Linked DNA regions of Streptomyces collinus Tu 365. The protein of the gene in region 1 interacts with the protein of each later gene in a pairwise test. Links are inferred from orthologs where the notes say so. Each region holds a gene or a part of one and is shown in the gene's direction. Other genes may lie near its edges.

The links.
Region 2: the proteins of rlmB (region 1) and tsaE interact in binary tests that used the Escherichia coli proteins (3 or more experiments, as listed by UniProt). The link is inferred for Streptomyces collinus Tu 365 from one-to-one orthologs.

The regions. Positions count from the first base shown.
Region 1 is NC_021985.1:4,076,307-4,086,868, reverse strand. What follows is about bases 4,197-7,134. They hold rlmB (23S rRNA (guanosine(2251)-2'-O)-methyltransferase RlmB), read left to right. Parts: upstream 4,197-5,163; coding sequence 5,164-6,105; downstream 6,106-7,134. Other genes in these bases: B446_RS17675 (DoxX family protein), read left to right, coding at 6,234-7,134; cysS (cysteine--tRNA ligase), read left to right, coding at 4,197-5,064. Also shown: B446_RS17710 (hypothetical protein), read right to left, coding at 1-362; B446_RS17705 (CarD family transcriptional regulator), read left to right, coding at 977-1,459; ispD (2-C-methyl-D-erythritol 4-phosphate cytidylyltransferase), read left to right, coding at 1,772-2,524; ispF (2-C-methyl-D-erythritol 2,4-cyclodiphosphate synthase), read left to right, coding at 2,514-3,125; B446_RS17690 (PPOX class F420-dependent oxidoreductase), read left to right, coding at 3,174-3,578; more of cysS, read left to right, coding at 3,664-4,196; more of B446_RS17675, read left to right, coding at 7,135-7,973; B446_RS17670 (nucleotidyltransferase family protein), read right to left, coding at 8,617-9,348; B446_RS17665 (hypothetical protein), read right to left, coding at 9,469-9,930; diacetylchitobiose ABC transporter ATP-binding protein MsiK, read right to left, coding at 10,137-10,562. UniProt on the Escherichia coli protein: Specifically methylates the ribose of guanosine 2251 in 23S rRNA.
Region 2 is NC_021985.1:5,109,611-5,120,233, forward strand. What follows is about bases 1,178-4,176. They hold tsaE (tRNA (adenosine(37)-N6)-threonylcarbamoyltransferase complex ATPase subunit type 1 TsaE), read left to right. Parts: upstream 1,178-2,415; coding sequence 2,416-2,937; downstream 2,938-4,176. Other genes in these bases: B446_RS22370 (alpha/beta fold hydrolase), read left to right, coding at 1,188-2,459; B446_RS39725 (hypothetical protein), read left to right, coding at 3,107-3,280; B446_RS22380 (hypothetical protein), read right to left, coding at 3,290-3,844; tsaB (tRNA (adenosine(37)-N6)-threonylcarbamoyltransferase complex dimerization subunit type 1 TsaB), read left to right, coding at 3,958-4,176. In the rest of the region: alr (alanine racemase), read left to right, coding at 1-976; more of tsaB, read left to right, coding at 4,177-4,614; rimI (ribosomal protein S18-alanine N-acetyltransferase), read left to right, coding at 4,644-5,144; tRNA (adenosine(37)-N6)-threonylcarbamoyltransferase complex transferase subunit TsaD, read left to right, coding at 5,137-6,222; B446_RS22400 (hypothetical protein), read left to right, coding at 6,219-6,488; B446_RS22405 (integral membrane protein), read right to left, coding at 6,682-7,560; B446_RS22410 (glycoside hydrolase family 3 N-terminal domain-containing protein), read right to left, coding at 7,687-10,044; B446_RS22415 (LacI family DNA-binding transcriptional regulator), read left to right, coding at 10,186-10,623. UniProt on the Escherichia coli protein: Required for the formation of a threonylcarbamoyl group on adenosine at position 37 (t(6)A37) in tRNAs that read codons beginning with adenine.

The DNA.
Region 1 (10,562 bases):
GCGTTGCCCTTGCCGCCGAGGATCAGCGAGCCGTGGGCCGGGACGGTCAGGCTCTGGCCCTTGGCCGGGGAGAGCTTGAGCGGCTGGCTCGCACCCGCGACGGTGACCGACTGGAGCGTCTCGTCGGTCTTGCCCCCGTTGAAGATCGTCGCGGAGACGACGGCCGGGCCGGTGGCCTGCGGGTCGGGCTGGGTGATGATCGTGGCGTTCTGGACCTTGATGGCGCCGACGCTGGTGGCCGCGTTGTCCGGCTTGATCTCCAGCGTCTGGGAGTTGTTTCCGGCGCCGCAGGCGGCGAGCGAGGCGATCGAGAAGGCGATGGCGGAGGCGGCGAGGGCGCCGCGTCGAAGGCTGCTGCTCACGGCGGCGGCAACTCCTTGAACGCAGGGGCGGCTCCTCTATAAAGCCACCCTAAGTGTCTGTCAGCGACCTCAGGTTACCGAGCCGTTCCGGCGCCGCCGCACCCGACCCTCCCCCAAGCCCCCCGCATCCCTCCGGGTGGGGGTACCGCGAGGCCCGCGAGTGACCCGCCGGTCACTTTGCCGGAGGCCACGTCCGGCATTCACATAACGCGCGTGCGAGCGCTCCCGGGACCGCCGGCGACATTTTCGTGAAGGAATGCGTGATCGCCCCGGAAATGGATCACCGATCACCCGTCCGGCCCGCGTTGATCAATTCCGGAAACGGCTCGCGCCGGCGCCGGGCCTCCGAACGGAGTAGCGGAAGTCGCACGTCTGGAAGCGGACAAATCGGGATGTTCATCCGCTTGGAAGCGCCCTCCGGGGCGTGTAGCGTGCGCGTTTCCCTCCGCCCGGAGAGCCCCTCCGACCTGCGAATACCTGGTTCCGCAGGCCCTCCGCAGCACGTTCCTGTCGCTGTTGTCAAGCCCCGAGATATGCCCTGACCTGCGAAAACGCCATTCAGAACCCGCCGTATCCGTGTTACCCTGGATAGCCACGGAAGGGGTACCTGTCACATGACGTTCAAGGTTGGCGACACCGTGGTCTATCCCCATCACGGGGCCGCGCTGATCGAGGCTATCGAAACTCGCCAGATCAAAGGCGTGGACAAGACCTACTTGGTGCTGAAGGTCGCCCAGGGTGACCTGACGGTACGTGTGCCAGCGGACAATGCGGAGTTCGTCGGCGTGCGTGATGTGGTCGGTCAGGACGGGCTGGACCGGGTCTTCGAGGTGCTGCGCGCTCCGTACGCCGAGGAGCCCACGAACTGGTCCCGTCGTTACAAGGCAAACCTGGAGAAGCTCGCCTCGGGCGATGTCATCAAGGTCGCGGAAGTCGTGCGTGACCTGTGGCGTCGCGAGCGCGAGCGCGGACTCTCCGCCGGTGAGAAGCGCATGCTCGCCAAGGCCCGCCAGATCCTGGTGAGCGAGCTGGCCCTCGCGGAGAACACGAACGAGGACAAGGCCGAGGCTCTGCTCGACGAGGTACTCGCCTCCTGACGCGCCCGCGGCGGCAACCGCCGCCCGCAGCACGCGCAACACAGCGAAACTGCCGCGGTGCCCGATGACACTGATCCTGTCGCCGGGCGCTGCGGCATGTTCGTCCCCGGAACTCCGGCCGCGGTGCGGCCGGGGCGACGGGCCGGTACGACGCCTGTCGTTCATCTCGGGGGAAGCCCCCCGATACTTGGTGTGCCGGGCCCGGGCAGATGGCTCGACCAGGGTCACGGAAGGGTCCGGTCAAGGCGTCGCGCCCGGCACTCCTCCAGGCCATACCCACCTGGGTCGAGCACACAAACCTGACAGGAACCGATGTCTGACGATTCGCGCCCCTCACCCGCGCAGATCCCCGTCGCCGCCGTGATTCCCGCCGCCGGCCGGGGCGTCCGCCTGGGCCCCGGCGCCCCCAAGGCGCTGCGCACGCTGAACGGCACACCCATGCTGATCCACGCGGTCCGCGCCCTCGCCGCCTCCCGGCACGTCGCCCTGGTGATCGTCGTGGCCCCGCCCGACGGCGCCGCCGAGGTGAAGTCCCTGCTCGACGCGCACGCCCTGCCCGACCGCACCGACTTCCTCGTCGTGCCCGGCGGGGACAGCCGCCAGGAGTCGGTCCGGCTGGGCCTGGACGCCCTGCCGCCCGAGTACGGGGTCGTCCTCGTGCACGACGCGGCCCGCCCGCTGGTCCCCGTCGACACCGTGGACGGGGTCATCGAGGCCGTACGCGAGGGCGCGCCCGCCGTGGTGCCCGCGCTGCCGCTCGCCGACACCGTCAAGGAGGTCGAGCCCGCGGCCGTCCACGGCGACCCCGAGCCGGTCGTGGCCACGCCCGAGCGGGCCCGGCTGCGCGCCGTGCAGACACCCCAGGGCTTCGACCGCGCGACCCTGGTCCGCGCCCACGAGACCGTCACCGAGGACGTCACGGACGACGCGAGCATGGTCGAGCGGCTCGGCCTGCGGGTCGTCACCGTCCCCGGGCACGAGGAGGCCTTCAAGGTCACCCGCCCCCTCGACCTGGTCCTCGCCGAGGCGGTCCTGGCCCGCAGGAGGCTCAACGATGGCTTCTGAGAACCTGCCCCCGGCCGCGGAGAACCCGCCCGCGGCTTCCGGCGACCGGCCCGCGGCTTCCGGCGACCGGCCCGCGGCTTCCGGGGACCGGCCCGCCCGGGGCCCGGCCGCCGCCCTCCCGTTCGCGCTGCCCCAGGTCGGCATCGGCACCGACATCCACGCCTTCGAGGAAGGCCGCGAGCTGTGGTGCGCCGGCCTGAAGTGGGAGGACGCGGGTCCCGGCCTGGCCGGGCACTCCGACGCCGACGTCGTCGCGCACGCCGCGTGCAACGCGCTCTTCTCCGCCGCCGGGCTCGGCGACCTCGGGCAGCACTTCGGCACCGGGCGCCCCGAGTGGTCCGGCGCCTCCGGCACCACCCTGCTGACCGAGGCCGCCCGCATCGTCCGCGAGGCCGGCTTCACCATCGGCAACGTCGCCGTCCAGGTCGTCGGACCGCGGCCGAAGATCGGCAAGCGCCGGGACGAGGCGCAGAAGATCCTCTCCGAGGCGGCCGGCGCCCCGGTGTCCGTCTCCGGCGCCACGACCGACGGTCTCGGCTTCCCCGGCCGCGAGGAGGGACTCATGGCGGTGGCCACGGCACTCGTGGTGCGGGTGGGCTGACGGCGTGCGAGGGTACCCGCACAGTCACCGCTGACCGAGGAGGTACCCATGCCCGCCGTACTGCCCGACCGGGTCAAGTCCCTGCTGGACGACAAGGTGTTCATCGTCGTCGGCACCATCCAGCCCGACGGGAGCCCGCAGATGTCCCCGGTCTGGGTGAAGCGCGACGGTGACGACATCCTCTTCTCCACCACGGCCGACCGCCGCAAGAAGAAGAACCTGGACCGCGACCCGCGCGTCACGGTCGTCGTCATGAACCCCGAGCAGCCCTACGAGTACGCCGAGATCCGCGGCACCGCCGAGATGACCACCGACGGCGCCGCGGAACTCATCGACGAACTGAGCGAGAAGTACACCGGCAAGAAGTACGCGGACTTCAACCCGGCCTCCGTGAACGACGCCGAGCGGGTGGTGGTGCGCATCACCCCGGCCAAGGTGGTCGGCATGCTCTGAGGCGCCGGCGGTACGGCGCGCTCGTCACACGGGCATTGTGGGGAAGGGGCGTGAGGCACTGCCTGGCGCCCACTACCCTGGAGTGGTGACCATTCGCCTGTACGACACCAGCGCCCGGCAGATCCGTGACTTCACCCCGCTCACGCCGGGCTGTGTCTCGATCTACCTCTGTGGCGCCACCGTGCAGGCGGCCCCGCACATCGGGCACATCCGCTCGGGCCTCAACTTCGACATCATGCGCCGCTGGTTCGCCCACCGCGGCTACGACGTGACGTTCATCCGCAACGTCACGGACATCGACGACAAGATCATCAAGAAGGCCCAGGAGCAGAACCGGCCCTGGTGGTCGATCGGCTACGAGAACGAGCGCGCCTTCAACGACGGCTACTCCGCCCTCGGCTGCCTCCCGCCCACCTACGAGCCCCGCGCGACCGGCCACGTCACCGAGATGATCGAGATGATGCAGGGCCTCATCGAGCGCGGCCACGCCTACGAGTCCGACGGCAACGTCTACTTCGACGTGCGGTCCTTCCCGGGGTACCTGGAGCTGTCCCGGCAGGAGCTGGACAACCTGCTCCAGCCCTCCGGCGAGGGCGAGACCGGCAAGCGCGACCCGCGCGACTTCGCCATGTGGAAGTCCGCCAAGCCCGGCGAGCCGACCTGGCCGACCCCCTGGGGTCCCGGCCGCCCCGGCTGGCACCTGGAGTGCTCGGCGATGGCCCACAAGTACCTGGGCAGCGCCTTCGACATCCACGGTGGCGGTCTCGACCTGATCTTCCCGCACCACGAGAACGAGATCGCCCAGGCCAAGGCCTACGGCGACGACTTCGCGCAGTACTGGGTGCACAACGCCTGGGTCACCATGGCCGGCGACAAGATGTCCAAGTCGCTCGGCAACAGCGTCCTGGTCTCCGAGATGGTCAAGCAGTGGCGCCCGATCGTCCTGCGCTACTACCTCGGCACCCCGCACTACCGCTCGATGATCGAGTACAGCGAGGACGCGCTGCGCGAGGCCGAGTCCGCGTTCGCCCGTATCGAGGGCTTCATCCAGCGCGTGGTGGAGACGGCCGGCGGGGCCGTCGAGCCCGCCGCCGAGGTGCCGCCCGCCTTCGCCGAGGCGATGGACGACGACCTGGGGGTCCCGCAGGCCCTCGCCGTCGTACACACCACCGTCCGGCAGGGCAACAGCGCGCTGGCCGCCGACGACAAGGACGCCGCCGTGGCCCGGCTCGCCGAGGTGCGCGCCATGCTCGGCGTCCTCGGCCTCGACCCGCTCGACCCGCTCTGGGCCGGCGACACCGACCGGGGCGAGGACCTGCACGGTGTGGTCGACAGCCTCGTCCGGCTCGTCCTCGACCAGCGCGAGTCGGCCCGCGGCCGCAAGGACTGGGCCACCGCGGACGCCATCCGCGACCAGCTCAAGGAGACGGGTCTGGTCATCGAGGACAGCCCGCAGGGGCCCCGCTGGAGCCTCGGCCAGCGCTGAGCGCGCCCGCGATCCGATGATCGATTGTGCCGCCCGGACCTCCGGGCGGCACACTGCATAGACGTACACATCCGCACGCACCACAGAGACAGGTAGGTCATGGCCGCGAACAACCGTCGCATGTCCGGCAAGAAGGGCGCGCAGGTCGGCAGTGGCGGCCAGCGGCGCAAGGGCCTGGAGGGCAAGGGCCCGACCCCGCCCGCCGAGATGCGCAAGGGCCACAAGAAGAACCGCATCGCCACCGCGAAGGCGAAGCAGACGGCGCGCCGCCCCGTGGCGCGCGGCCGCGGCGGCAAGTCCCCCTCCGAACTGGTCGTCGGGCGCAACCCGGTGGTCGAGGCGCTGCGCGAGGGCGTGCCCGCCTCCACGCTCTACGTCCAGCAGTTCGTCGACAACGACGAGCGCGTCCGCGAGGCCCTCCAGCTCGCCGCCGAGCGCGGCGGCATCAACCTGATGGAGGCCCCGCGGCCCGAGCTGGACCGCATGACGAACGGCCTGAACCACCAGGGCCTGGTCCTGCAGGTCCCGCCGTACGAGTACGCGCACCCCGAGGACCTCGCCGAGGCCGCCTACGACGAGGCCGCCGACCCGCTGATCGTCGCGCTCGACGGCGTGACCGACCCGCGCAACCTCGGCGCGGTCGTCCGCTCCGTCTCCGCCTTCGGCGGCCACGGCGTGGTCGTCCCCGAGCGCCGCTCGGCCGGCATGACCGCCGGCGCCTGGAAGACCTCCGCCGGTACGGCCGCCCGGACGCCGGTCGCCCGCGCCACCAACCTCACCCGGACCCTGGAGGCCTACAAGAAGGCCGGCATCACGGTCGTGGGCCTGGCGGCGGACGGCGAGGTGGAGCTCGGCGACCTGGAGGCGCTCGGCGGACCCGTCGTCATCGTGGTCGGCAGCGAGGGCAAGGGCCTGTCCCGCCTGGTCGGCGAGACCTGCGACCACCGGGTGCGGATCCCGATGCCGGGTGGCGCGGAGTCCCTGAACGCCGGTGTGGCCGCGGGCATCGTGCTGTACGAGGCGGCGCGCAGGCGGAGCTGAACACCCGTCCGGCACTTCACCCGTGCGGGGTCATTACGGCGTCCATGTGGCGTCAGGAGCCGCTTTGACGGGGTCCGGACACATCCGGGCGGTCAAAGCAGTGTCCTAACTCCACGTCACTCGGTTAGATGAGTGTGGACACCAGAACACCCCGCACACCCACGGGGGACCGCTCGTCGGGATTCGACGACGCTCCCGCGCTGAGCATGGTGAAGGTGCCGAGCGATCCGGCGCAGGTCATCGTCAGTCACGCCAGCTTCCGCGTGCAGTTGGGCGCGTCGGCCAAGCGCGGCCTATCCCCGCGGATCGCCCGGCACCTGAGCGCCACCCAGGAACCCGGCCGTATGCCGGTCATGGGCACCGGGGGACGGGCCGGCGCCACCGCCGCGGCCGGCCGCCGGCGCCCCGTCGTGTGGAGCGGCAGGTCCGCGCCCGACGACACCGGCGCCCACCGGCTGCTCCAGGCCGTCCGGGGCAGCGTCCGCCATGCCGACGAGCCCGTCGAGGCCGGCGCCACCCAGGTCATCCCGCGCGTGGGAACCGGCTACCCGGACGCCTACCCCGGGCTCGACCAGACGGTGGAGACGCCGGTCGTCGGCCACCAGCGCACCGCCCCCGACGAGGGCACCCGGCTCCTGCCGCCCATGCGCAGCGCGGGCAGCGCCTACGACGAACCGGGTTACGCGACGCAGGAGTTCGACGGCGGGTACGGCGACCACGCCGGGTACGCCGGTCACGACGAGTACGCCGGTCAGGGCGACCACGACGACTACGGCGACTACGACGACTACGGCGACTACGAGGACACCGCCGAGACGGGCGAGCGCCTGCGCAGGCGCCACGGCGACGACCCGGCGCGGCACGCCTACTACCCGGGCCGCCGGATGAACCTCGGCGTCGTCCTGCTCCCGCTGCGCATCTTCCTCGGTTTCATCTCCATCTACGGCGGCATGGGCAAGCTGTGCGACCCCGTCTACTTCGACGGCGGCAAGCGCGGCTCCATGGTCAAGTGGCTCAACACCCTGCACCCGTGGGACGTCGCCGAGCCGCTGCGCCAGTTCGCGCTGCACCACCCGGTCGGCTCGGGGCTGGTCATCGCCTTCCTCCAGGTGGTCGTCGGCGTCCTGACCGTCTTCGGCTGCTGGCAGCGTGTCGCGGCCGTGGTCGGCGCCCTGCTCTCGGCCGCGCTGATCGTCACGGTGAGCTGGAAGAGCGTCCCCGCCTACGACACCCCGGACATCATCTACCTGGCCGCCTGGTCCCCGCTGATCATCGCGGGCGCCCCGGTCTACTCGGTCGACGGCCGACTCGCCGGCAGGGCCTGGCGCACGCTCGGCCCCCGCGCGGACATCTGGGAGCTGCGCCGCTACGTCCTGCGCCGCGGCGCGCTGGTCACGGCGGTCACCGTGGGTCTCACCCTGCTCGTCGGCTCCCTGCTGGGCGGCGCCGTGCGCGACTCCAGCCGGGTGGTCGTGCCCGGCCCCGGCGAGGCCCCGCGCAACAACGCGCCCGGTTCCCCGCTGCCGCAGGAGCCCGGTCAGCCGCACCGGCGCACCCCGTCGGCCTCCAGCTCGCCGTCCGGCGGCGCGACGGCCGGCGCCAGCCCCTCCGGTGCGGCGACGACCCCCGGCGCGAGCCGCCGCACCGGCTCCACCACCACGACCCCCAGCCAGACCCAGGGCACCTCGGGCCAGGTCCCGCCCCGCCGCTCCGCCCCGACGGGCGGCGCCCCCAGCACCACGGCGGGCCCGACCAGCACGGGCGGCACGGCGACGGGCGGCGGCACGTCCACCGGCGGCAACGGCGGCGGCTCGGGCGGCACCTCCTCCACCGGCCAGCCGGGCCTGGTGGGCGGCCTGCTGGGCTAGCGGACAGCACAGCCGACGCACCACGGAAGGGCCCCGTACCGGCAAGGTACGGGGCCCTTCGGCGTGAGGCCGGTGTGCGAGGTCCGAGGCTCGGGCCACGGCGCCACGGCGCCACGGCGCCTCGGCGTACGGCCCGTGGGCCGGGGAGCGGGCCCGCGAAGGCGGCCGGAGGCCGCGAGCGGAGGCGCGCCCGACCGCCCGCCGGGACCACCGGATCGGCGTCCGGCCGCCGGCCCGAGGCTGCCGCTGTCCGCCTGGCCGTGGGCCCGGGGCCGTCCGTCGGTCAGGTGCTCGGCGGCAGGCACGCGGCGACTGGTCCTGGCTGCGGTCCGCAGCCGTGGTGGGGCGACCGCAGGCTCCGCTGGTCTCTCCGGTCTGGCGTCCGGCTGCCGGCCCTGGATCCGTCGGCGTGCGCCTGGATGTGGCCCGGAGGCGTGGGGGCGGTCGGCTTGGGGCCGGTCCGGCGCCCGGCTGTCGGCACGGTGCCGTCGTTGGGCGCCCGGAGCTCCTGGGTGTGTGCGCCTGGAGGTCCGGGCGGCACCGGGGTTCCTGCGCTCCGCGTCCGCCGGTGGGCCGGGCCGTCCGTCCGGGGCGGGGAGCGTGTGCCCGGGCCGGCGGTCCCGGGCACAGCGTCCGGCGTTCCCTAGCGGCCCAGGGCCGCCAGTTCCTTGGCTGCCTCGGTGAGGTCCTTGGCGGTGTCGATGGCTCGCCAGTAGGCGCCCTGCGGGATGGTGAAGCCGGCGAGTTTCCGTTCGCGGGCGAGGCGCGGGAACGTGGTGCGCTCGTGGTCCCCGCGGTCGGGCAGCAGGTCGTTGAAGTCGGCGGAGAACACGTAGACGCCGGCGTTGATCTCGAACGTCGACGGCGGGGCCTCGATGAAGTCGGTGATGTGACCGAAGCCGTCGGTCTTCACCGCGCCCCAGGGGATCCGGGGCCGGGCCAGTGCCAGCGTGGCGAGGGCGTCCCGCTCGGTGTGGAAGTCGGCCATGTCCCGCAGGGAGAAGCGGGTCCAGATGTCGCCGTTGGTGGCGTACCAGGGCCGGTCGGGGTGGGGCAGGTGCGCGGCGGCGTACTTGAGTCCGCCGCCCCGGCCGAGGGGCTCCGTCTCCACGACGGTGGTGACGGACACCGGCAGCTCGGCCGAGTCCAGCCACTTCTGCAGCACCTCGGCGAGGTGGCCGCAGGAGACCACCACGTCCGTCACGCCCTCTTCGGCGAGCCAGGCCAGCTGGTGCCCGATGATCGGAGTGCCCGTGCCGGGGATCTCGACCATCGGCTTGGGCCGGTCGTCGGTGTAGGGACGCAGCCGTGAGCCCTGGCCACCGGCCAGGACTACGGCTTGAGTGGGGCGCGACGCGGCGTTCGGATGGGTCATGACCCGAACTGTACGTGGCGCCCCGGCCGGGAATCCGGCCGCAACAAGCTCCTTAAGGAGCCGTTACCGACTTCCCAACCGGGTCTAGTCTGCGCGCCGCGTCGAGCCCGCGCGCCGCGCCTAGCTGTGCGCGGCCAGCACGCCGGAGGCGAAGGCGGTGTCGCAGACCGGCCGGGCGTAGGACTGCGCGCGGGAGGCCCCGTAGATGCGGACCGCCGCCTGGCCCAGGGCCCGCGCGATGGAGGAGCAGTGCTTCGCCAGTGACGGGTGCCCGTTGACGGCCTGCTGGAGGTGGGTGAGGACCACCCCCGGGTTCCGGTCCTGCAGCTCGGTCATCAGCCGGTCGCGCAGGACGTCCTGCGGGGCGTGGGTGACCGTCCGGGTGGAGACCTCCGCCGCGGAGATGTCCGAGGCGGTGAGCACCGAGCTGGAAGGGCTCCCCGTCCAGTTGACCCGGGTGACCGCGAGGGTCCCGGAGAGCACCAGGACGACGGGCAGGACGAGGGCGAGAGTGCGGCCGATCCGGCGGGCAGGGCCGCCCCGGTGGCCGCGTCGCGTCTGAGGGTTGGTGGAGTGCTTCACGCGAGTGAGGGTAGCGCCCGGTAACCATATGGCGACATTTGGTCACCCTTATGGGGGATGAAGTGGCGTCCCTTTCTGGGTAGAGGGTTGACGCACCCCGCCCGAAATGCTCGCCGTGCCGGGGTATCTCCCGGCAGCGGAAGGGGCCCCGCGGCGATCCGCGGGGCCCCTTCCGTCAACCGTGCGTGAAAGCGCTGCTCAGCCGCTCAGTCGGAGAGCCGCTCGCCGGTGGAGGTGGAGAACACGTGGGTCTCGCCCGGACGCGGCACCACGTGCAGCGTGGAGCCCTTCTCCGGCACCTGGCGGCCGTTCACCCGGACGACCAGGTCCTTGACCTCGCCGCTGACCTCGGCGGTGCCGTAGACGTAGCCGTCGGCGCCCAGCTCCTCGACCACGTTCACGGAGACCGCGAGACCGGCCGGAGCGTCCTCGGTGTCCTTGGACAGGGTGGTCGCGGCGCCGCCGCCCAGCTCGACCACGTCGAAGTGCTCGGGGCGGACACCGACGGTCACCGTGCGGTCACCCTTGTCGGAGGCGGCCTTCAGGGCGTCGCGGTTGACCGGGACGACGCTGTTGCCGAACTTCACGCCGCCGTCGGTGATCGGGACCTCGACCAGGTTCATGGCCGGGGA
Region 2 (10,623 bases), 1.0 Mb from region 1 along the record:
CACCTGGCTCGGCACCGCCACGCCGGAGGAGGCCCTCGCGCTGCGCGCCGCGGGTCTGGAGACCCGCGTGCTGTGCTGGCTGTGGGTACCCGGCGGGCCCTGGCGGCGGGCGATCGAGGCGGACATCGACGTCTCGCTCAGCGGCCTGTGGGCCCTGCGCGAGGTGACGGAGGCGGCCCGGGAGGCCGGCCGGCCCGCGCGGGTGCAGCTGAAGGCCGACACCGGGCTCGGCCGCAACGGCTGCCAGCCCGCCGACTGGCCCGAACTCGTCGCCGAGGCACTGCGGGCCGAGCGCGAGGGGCTGGTCCGCGTCACCGGCCTGTGGTCGCACTTCGCGTGCGCCGACGAACCGGGGCACCCGTCCATCGCCGCCCAGCTCGCCCGGTTCCGGGAGATGCTGGCGTACGCGGAGGAGCAGGGCGTGCGTCCGGAGGTCCGGCACATCGCCAACTCCCCGGCCACGCTGACCCTCCCGGAGACCCACTTCGACCTCGTCCGGCCGGGCATCGCCATGTACGGCGTCTCGCCCAGCCCGGAGATCGGCAGCCCGGCCGACTTCGGGCTGCGGCCGGTGATGACGCTGAGCGCGTCGCTCGCGCTGGTCAAGCACGTACCGGGCGGGCACGGCGTCAGCTACGGCCACCACTACGTCACCCCGGGCCCCACCACCCTCGGCCTCGTCCCCGTCGGCTACGCGGACGGTGTGCCCCGGCACGCCTCCGGCAGCGGTCCGGTGCTGGTCGACGGCAAGTGGCGGACGGTCGCCGGACGGGTGGCCATGGACCAGTTCGTGGTCGACCTCGGCGGCGACGAGCCCCCGGTCGGCGCCCGGGCCGTGCTGTTCGGGCCCGGTGACCGCGGTGAGCCGACCGCCGAGGACTGGGCCCAGGCCTGCGGCACGATCGCGTACGAGATCGTCACACGCATCGGAACGCGCGTTCCCCGCGTCTATGTGGACGGGGAGCGAGAGGGGTAGCCCTTTTCCGGGGCGAGCCGCGGCGCACCTCGGTTACTCCGCTGCCCGTCGGCAACACGAACAGCACCGACGACACCAACGGTACGGACGAGCACGGACGAGCACGGGCCGGCACGGGCGGTGCGCACCGCGGCGGCACCGCACCGGCACGGCAGCGGCACCACCTGTTTCATCACCCGGCGAACTGCAGTACGGCGAAGAGGAGCGGTACGTGAGCGAGAGCAGTGCGGAGGCCGTGGCGGACGTCGTCGCCTCGGCGGCCGTCGCCACCGCCGCCGCGGGGGCGGGCGGGAGCTGGCGCAGGGCGACGGGTATCGCCGGTGCCGCGATAGGCGTCCTCGCCGCGGGCGCGGCCGCGGGCGTGGCCGTCGAGCGGATGACGGTGGGGCGCGGGATGCGCCGCAAGGCCCGTCTCGCGCTGGACTCGACGGGCCCCTACGGCACCCTGCGCGGCACCCCCGGCAAGGCGTACGCCGACGACGGCACCGAGCTGTACTACGAGGTCGACGACGTCGAGCCCGACCCCGGCCCCGGCGTCTCCCCGCGCCGCCGCAGGCTGTTCGGACGCAAGGCGCCCGCCCCGGTCACCGTCGTCTTCTGCCACGGCTACTGCCTCAGCCAGGACTCCTGGCACTTCCAGCGCGCGGCCCTGCGCGGCGTCGTACGGACCGTGTACTGGGACCAGCGCAGCCACGGCCGCTCCGGGCGGGGCGTGGCCCAGTCCCGGGAGGACGAGCCGCTCACCATCGACCAGCTCGGCCGGGATCTGAAGGCGGTCATAGACGCGGCCGCGCCCGACGGCCCGCTCGTGCTGGTCGGCCACTCCATGGGCGGGATGACGACGATGGCGCTGGCCGCCCAGTACCCGGAGCTGATCCGGGACCGGGTGGTGGCCACCGCGTTCGTCGGCACCTCGTCCGGGCGGCTCGGCGAGGTCAACTTCGGGCTGCCGGTCGCCGGCGTCAACGCGGTGCGCCGGATCCTCCCCGGGGTGCTCAAGGCGCTCGGGCAGCAGGCGGAACTGGTGGAGAAGGGGCGCCGGGCCACCGCCGACCTCTTCGCCGGGATCATCAAGCGGTACTCGTTCGCGGGGCGGGACGTCGACCCGGCCATCGCGCGCTTCGCGGAGCGGATGATCGAGTCCACACCGATCGACGTGGTCGCCGAGTTCTACCCGGCCTTCACCGACCACGACAAGACCGAGGCCCTCGGCTGCTTCCGGGACGCCCCCGTGCTCGTGCTGGCCGGGGTGCAGGACCTGGTCACGCCCAGCGAGCACAGCGAGGCCATCGCGGACCTGCTGCCGGACGCCGAGCTGGTGCTCGTGCCGGACGCCGGGCACCTGGTCATGCTGGAGCACCCGGAAGTGGTCACCGACCGCCTCGCCGACCTGCTGACCCGCGCGGGCGCCGTGCCCGCAGGGGCTACCGTAAGTGGCTATGGAACAAGCAGCAGCTCCGGCAGCACCGCACGACCCCGTTGAGACCCGGCTGACCGTCACGTCCCCCGAGCAGATGCGGGAACTGGGCCGCCGGCTGGCCAAGCTGCTGCGCGCGGGCGACCTGGTGATGCTCACCGGGGAGCTGGGTGCGGGCAAGACCACGCTGACCCGCGGGCTCGGCGAGGGGATGGGCGTGCGCGGCGCGGTCACCTCGCCCACGTTCGTGATCGCCCGGGTGCACCCCTCGCTCGGCGACGGCCCGCCGCTCGTCCACGTGGACGCCTACCGGCTCTCCGGCGGGCTCGACGAGATGGAGGACCTCGACCTGGACGTCTCCCTGCCCGACTCGGTGATCGTCGTGGAGTGGGGCGAGGGCAAGGTCGAGGAGCTGACCGAGGAGCGGCTGCAGGTCGTCATCCACCGGGCCGTCGGGGACACCACGGACGAGGTACGGCACGTCACCCTGACCGGACTCGGCGACCGGTGGTCGGACGCGGCCCTGGAGACGCTCACGGCCTGAGCGGCCTTGCGGCCGCGGACCCGCCGTGCGCGGGTGCGCCTTGCCGACACCCTTTCCGACAGGCCGTCGGGAAATCATTGCGCAGGACGTACCGGGCGTGGTCACATGGTGTCCAGGCCGTGGTTAGGCGTGCCTAACCACGTACCGCCCCGCACGTCAGGAGGCGTCCATGCCCGCTTCTCGACCCACGGCGCGACCGGCCGGGCCGCCCGTGCTCCCCGGGGTGTCCATGCGCGACCTGCTGGCGTCGTGCGCGGCCGCCGAACTGATCTCCCGGCCGCCGAGCGCCCCCGAGCCGGCCCGGACGGAGCCACCGGCCGGCGAGCACCCCGAAGCCGCGTAGCGGGAACGCTCAGCGGATCACCACGACCGGAACGCCGATGGTGGCGAACCGCCACATCGCGTCACCGTCCTCCCGCCGCTCCCGGATGCCGCCCGTCTTCACGTCCATGGTGGTGTCCGCGCCGGCGCCCACCGCCGCGCTGAACCCGATGGCCACCCCGTCCACGCTGGTGAAGCGGACGACGTGCTCGACCGGGACGCCGTCCGTCCCGGTGGCGGTGTGGGAGCGGGACGTCACCCAGTAGAGGCCGACCGGCGGGTCCACGGAGCCCGGGCGCACGCCGAAGCCGCGCTGCACGCGGTTGTGGTCGTCGACCAGCCAGACGCGGTCGTCGTCCACCGAGTACACGACCCGTTCACCCTTGCCCGACCCGGTCGGCAGGGCCCCCGGATGGCCCCGGTCGCGCGGCGCCCTGCTGACGACCGCCGAGGGCGACGCGCTCGCCCCGGACTTCCCGCCGAGACCCGGCGGCACGTTCGCCGACGCCTGGTAGGCGAGGAATCCGACGGTTCCGACGGCCGCGGCGGTCAGGCCGGCCACGATCCCGGAGCTGGTCCCTGCCACGCGCGCCCACCTCTGCTTCGTGCCATATGTCGTACTTCGTACGAACCGTAGCAGTCGGTGACCGTCAGCCCCGGACGGCCATGCACGAGCGTCGGGCGCCGTAGGCTGTTCGCGTGCTCTTGCTCGCTCTGGATACCGCCACCCCCGCCGTCACCGTCGCGCTGCACGACGGCACGCACGTCATCGCCTCGTCGAGCCAGGTGGACGCGCGCCGGCACGGAGAGCTGCTGCTGCCGGCCGTCGACCGCGTCCTCGCCGAGGCGGGCCTCAAGCTGGAGGCCGTCACCGGGATCGCCGTCGGCGTCGGCCCCGGCCCCTACACCGGCCTGCGCGTCGGCCTGATGACCGCTGAGACCTTCGGCCTCGCGCTCGGCGTCCCCGTGTACGGCCTGTGCACGCTCGACGCCCTCGCCTACGCCGCGGACATCGAGAAGGGCCCCTTCGTCGTGGCGACCGACGCCCGGCGCAAGGAGGTCTACTGGGCCACGTACGCCGACTCGCGCACCCGGCTGACCGAGCCGGCCGTCGACCGTCCCGCCGACATCGCCGAGCGGGTCGCGGGACTCCCCGCGGTCGGCGCGGGCGCGCTGCTCTACCCCGACACGTTCCCGAGCGCCCACGAGCCCGAGCACGTGTCGGCCGCCGCCCTCGCCGCGCTGGCCGCCGAGCGTCTCGCGGCCGGCGACGAGCCGCCCGCCCCCCGCCCGCTGTACCTGCGCCGCCCCGACGCCCAGGTCCCCAAGAACTACAAGGTGGTCACCCCCAAGTGACGGAACCGGCAACCCCGCGCCTGCGCGAGATGCGCTGGTGGGACATCGACCCGGTCCTGGAGCTGGAGAGGGACCTGTTCCCCGAGGACGCCTGGTCCCGGGGCATGTTCTGGTCCGAGCTGGCCCACGCCCGGGGCCCCGAGGCGACCCGGCGGTACGTGGTGGCCGTGGACGACGGCGGCCGGATCGTCGGGTACGCGGGCCTCACCGCCTCCGGCGACCTCGGCGACGTCCAGACCATCGCGGTCGCCCGCGCCCAGCAGGGCACCGGCCTCGGCGGCCGGCTGCTCACCGAGCTGCTGAGGGCGGCCACCGCCTTCGAGTGCGCCGAGGTCATGCTGGAGTGCCGGGTCGACAACGTGCGTGCCCAGAAGCTCTACGAGCGCTTCGGCTTCGTGCCCATCGGCGTCCGGCGCGGCTACTACCAGCCGGGCAACGTGGACGCCCTGGTGATGCGCCTGACCACCGCCCCCGACAGCGGCTCCGCCGCGGACTCCTCCCCAGTGCAAGGAACCGAGATCAATGGCTGACGAACCACTCGTCCTCGGCATCGAGACCTCCTGCGACGAGACCGGCGTCGGCATCGTCCGCGGCACCACCCTGCTGGCGGACGCCATCGCCTCCAGCGTCGACGAGCACGCCCGCTTCGGCGGCGTCGTGCCCGAGGTGGCCTCCCGCGCCCACCTGGAGGCGATGGTCCCGACGATCGACCGCGCGCTGAAGGAGGCCGGCGTCTCCGCCAGGGACCTCGACGGCATCGCGGTCACGGCCGGCCCCGGCCTCGCCGGCGCCCTGCTGGTCGGCGTCTCGGCCGCCAAGGCCTACGCCTACGCGCTCGGCAAGCCGCTGTACGGCGTCAACCACCTCGCCTCGCACATCTGCGTGGACCAGCTGGAGCACGGCCCGCTGCCCGAGCCGACCATGGCCCTGCTGGTCTCCGGCGGCCACTCCTCCCTGCTGCTGTCCGAGGACATCACCTCCGACGTCCGCCCGATGGGCGCCACCATCGACGACGCGGCCGGCGAGGCCTTCGACAAGATCGCCCGCGTGCTGAACCTGGGCTTCCCCGGTGGTCCGGTCATCGACCGGTACGCCAAGGAGGGCGACCCGGAGGCGATCACCTTCCCGCGCGGTCTGACCGGCCCGCGCGACCCCGCGTACGACTTCTCCTTCTCCGGTCTGAAGACGGCCGTGGCCCGTTGGATCGAGGCCAGGCGCGCGGCCGGCGAGGAGGTCCCGGTGCGGGACGTCGCCGCCTCCTTCCAGGAGGCCGTGGTGGACGTGCTCACCCGCAAGGCCGTGCGCGCCTGCAAGGACGAGGGCGTCGACCACCTGATGATCGGCGGCGGTGTCGCTGCCAACTCCCGGCTGCGCGTCCTCGCCCAGGAGCGCTGCGAGGCGGCCGGCATCCGGCTGCGCGTCCCGCGCCCCAAGCTGTGCACGGACAACGGCGCGATGGTCGCGGCCCTCGGCGCCGAGATGGTCGCCCGCAACCGGGCCGCCTCCGGCTGGGACCTGTCGGCGGACTCCTCGCTGCCGGTGACCGACCCGCACGTCCCGGGCCACGACCACGTGCACGAGGTCAGCAAGGAGAACCTGTACTCGTGACCGTCGCCCTGATGTGGGAGGCCCGGGCGGCCGAGGGCAGGGGCGGGGAACTGCTCGACTGGGCCCGCGCGCAGCGGCTCGGCACACCGCCGCTGCGCCGCGAGACCCTCCGCGCGCCGGGGGACCGGGTGCTGGTCATCACCTGGTGGGACGCGCCGTACGACGCCGAACTCCCGGAACTGCCCGAACCCGACGGGGAGTTGGTGACGCGGGCGGTGCACCGGTGGCGGTTCGAGTCGGTGGACGGGGAACAGCCGGACCACTGAGTTGATGCGCGGGCCCGTCACCCGCTATGATCATCACACGCGAACGGCCGGAACACCGGCCCGGACGCAGTGCGTTGGTGGTCCAAGGAAAGACGCCCCGCTTCCTGCGGGGAAATGCAGGTGCAAGGCCTGCCCGGCGCTCCATCGAACACCCCGCCCCCGGTCTCCCGGGGGCGGGGTGTTCTCGTTTCCGTCAGACCCGCCCGGCGTCGTGCGGCCGGACCGCGTCCGCCTCGGGGCCCTCGCCCTCCAGGCCGACGGCGGGAGCCGTCCGCCGCTCCTGCACCTGCGCGTACGCCATCAGGCCGAACAGCACCGCGAGCAGCACCGCCGAGGAACCCGCCGTACCGAGGTCGAGACCGCCCTTGGCGACCGGCTTGGTGAGGAAGTCACCGGCCGTGGCGCCCAGCGGGCGGGTCAGCACGAAGGCGAACCAGAAGAGCAGGACGTTCGGCACCGCCGGGACCCGCATCAGCGCCACCAGGACCAGCAGCACACCGGCCACCAGCGCCGCGCCGCCCAGGTAGCCGAGCCCGGAGCTGTCGGAGAGGAAGTCGCCCATCGAGGTGCCGAGGGTGTTGGAGACGAGGATCGCCGACCAGAACAGGGCCTCGCCGCGGAAGCTGACGATCTCGGTGATCTGGAACGTCATCCCGCTCAGCTTCCAGCCGAGGAAGATCAGCAGCAGCAGCGAGACCAGGATCGCCGCGCCCTCCGGGTAGCCGAGTCCGAGGCCCTGCGGCCCCCAGCCCAGCTTGGTGGCGCCGTTGGAGAGGTACTTGGCGCTGGCGTCCCGGTTCATGAAGTCGGACATGGTGGTGCCGGCCATGGAGGTCGACAGGATCACCAGCCAGTAGCAGAACGGGTTGTAGCGCGACGAGCTCAGCTGGATCACCAGCGTCACCACGAAGACGAGGAACAGGGCGATGGTGGTGAGGAAGTAGCCGAGCTTCAGCGTCTGCGAGAACAGGTCACCGGCCGTCTCGCCCAGGGTGGTGGCGGCGATCTTCATGATCCAGAAGGCCAGAGTCACCTCGGGCAGCTTCTTCATCACGGACTTGGTCGTCGTCAAGGGTGCTCCTGTCGGTCTGGGGGAACCGTGGTCGAAACGAGACCCTGGCAGCGCCAACCTGAACGCATCCTGAACACGTGCGTCCCGGGGTCTTGCGGAAGCGGCCTTTCTGTGGTTCCGCCCGGCTCAGTCGGCGGACCCGTCCACGGCGCCGTTCGTCGCCCCGTCCGGTGCCTCGGCCACGGCCTCGCACACCACCTCGCACCGCAGCATCCGGTCCGCGCCCACGGTGCGTACCGGGCCCGTCAGCCGCAGCCGGGCCGTATGCCTGACCTCGGCGCTCGACGGCCCCAACCGCAGTTCCAGTGCCCCCGGTTCGACCACCCGGGTGCCCGAGCGGTCGGTGAAGGCGGACAGGTCGGCGTGGAAGCGGAAGGTCAGCCGCCGGGACTCGCCGGGGGCCAGCTCCAGCCGCCGGTAGCCGATCAGCCGTACGTCGGGGCGGGTCACCGACGCCACCGGGTCGTGCAGGTAGAGCTGCACGACCTCGGCGCCCGCGCGCTCGCCGGTGTTGCGCACGGTGACGGGCAGGTCGTACGAGCCGTCCGTGCCCAGCTCGGTGACCCCGGTGCCGCCCTCCCCCTCCCAGGCGAACTCGGTGTACGAACGGCCGTGGCCGAAGGGGTACAGCGGGGTCGGGTCCAGGCTGCTGACCTCGCCGGCCAGGCCGAGCGGCGGCTGGAGGTAGGTCCAGGGCTGGCCGCCCGGCCCCCGCGGGACGCTCACCGGGAGCCGGCCGGAGGGGTTCACCCGGCCCGACAGGACCCCGGCGACCGCCGGGCCGCCCTCCTCGCCGGGGAAGAACGCCTGCACGACCGCGCCCAGCCGGCCGGCCCAGCGGCCCAGGGCGTACGGACGGCCGGTCAGCAGGACCAGGACGACCGGCACGCCCGTGGCGACCAGCGCGTCCAGCAGCTCGCCCTGCGCTCCCGGCAGGCGCAGGTCGGCCACGTCGCAGCCCTCGCCCGAGGTGCCCCGGCCGAACAGCCCGGCCCGGTCCCCGAGGACCGCCACGCACACGTCCGCCTCCGCCGCCCGGGCCACCGCCTCGGCGAAGCCCGCGGTGTCCGGGTCCGTGACCTCGCAGCCGGGCGCGAACGTCACCTCGGTGTCCGGCAGTTCGGCGCGCAGGGCCTCAAGGACGGTCGGGATCGTGACGCCCGCCGGGACCCCCGGGTGGTGGGGGAGCACATGGCAGGGGAAGGAGTAGCAGCCGAGCATCGCCAGCGGGTCCGCCGCGCGCGGGCCCACCACCGCGACCCGGGCGCCGGGGGCCAGCGGGAGCAGCCCGCCGGGGTTGTCCAGCAGCACCACCGACTCCTCGGCCAGCCGGCGGGCCAGGGCACGGTTGCCCGCCGAGTCGAGGTCGACGGGCCCCTGCGGTTCGGGCCGCCAGTCCTCGTCCAGCAGGCCCAGTTCGCACTTCTGGCGCAGCACCCGGCGGGCCGCCCGGTCCACCAGCGCCTCCGGGACCCGGCCTTCGCGCACGGCGGTCACCAGCGGTGCGCCGTAGCAGCGCAGGGTCGGCAGCTCGACGTCGACGCCCGCGGCGAGCGCCAGGTGTGCCGCCCCCGCGTCGTCCTCGGCGACCCGGTGCTGGGTGCGCAGGAAGCCGATGCCGTAGTAGTCGGCGACCACCGTGCCGGTGAAGCCCCACTCGTCGCGCAGGAGTTCGGTGAGCAGGCGCGGATCGGCGGAGACCGGCACGCCGTCGGTCTCGGTGTACGAGGCCATCACCGAGCGCGCGCCGCCCTCCCGCAGCGCCATCTCGAACGGCGGCAGCGTCACGTCGGCGAACTCGCGCACGCCCGCCCGCACAGGAGCGAGGTTGCGGGCGCCCGCCGAGGACGCGTACCCGGCGAAGTGCTTGAGCGTGGCGACGACCCCGGCCGACTCCAGGCCCCGTACGTAGGCGGCGCCGACGGTGCCGACCAGGTAGGGGTCCTCGCCGATCGTCTCCTCCACCCGGCCCCAGCGCGGGTCGCGGACCACGTCCAGGAGGGGGGCGAGGCCCTGGTGGACGCCGACCGAGCGCAGGTCGTGGCCGATCCGCCGGCCCAGCTCCGCCACCAGACCGGGATCGAAGGCCGCGCCCCAGGCCAGCGGCACCGGGTACGCCGTCGCGCCCCAGGCCGTGAAGCCCGCCAGGCACTCCTCGTGGGCGACCGCCGGGATGCCGAAGCGGCCCGCGGCGGCGATCCGGCGCTGGGCGGCCGCGAGGGCCCGGACGCCCACGGCCGGGTCGACCGGCGCGGTGCCGAAGGAGCGGGTCAGCTGGCCGAGGCCGAGACCGATCAGCTCGTCCCAGTCCTGCTCGGCCGCCATCTCGCGCTGCAGCGGCGCGACCCCCTCGCCGTCCGTGGCCGCCCCTACCCAGACGCCGTAGAGCTGGGCGGTCTTCTCCTCCAGCGTCATCCGGGAGAGCAGGTCCTCGACCCGGGCGGCGGCGGGCAGGGCGGGGTCGCGCCAAGGAGAGCTGGTCATGGAACTCCCGTCGGAGGGGTCGGGGCGCCGACCGTCGGCCCTGCTGGGTTCGAATGTTTCGCTGATAACTCCGAATGTTCCGGAAAGCTATGGCGCAGGCGCACCGCCGTCAAGAGGGGCCGCAGGGATACGATCGCGCCCATGAAGCCTTCGAAGCCCGCAGAACCGCAGACGGCGACCCTCGCCGAGATCGCCAGGGAAGCCGGGGTCTCCGCTCCGACTGTTTCGAAGGTCCTCAACGGCCGCGCCGACGTCGCCCCGGCGACCCGCGGCCGCGTCGAGGAACTGCTGCGCGCCCACGGCTACCGGCGCCGGCGTGCCGAGGCCACCCGCTCGCCGCTGATCGACCTGGTCTTCCACGAGCTGGAGAGCGCCTGGGCGATGGAGGTCATCCGGGGCGTGGAGAACGTGGCCCGGGACACCGGGCTCAGCGTCGTGCTGTCGGAGTCCGCCGGGCGGCTCACCCCCGGGCGGACCTGGGCCGACCAGGTCGCCGCCCGCCGCCCGCACGGCGTGGTCCTGGTGCTGTCCGGGCTCGACGAGTCCCAGCGGGCGCTGCTGACCAGCCGGTCCATCCCG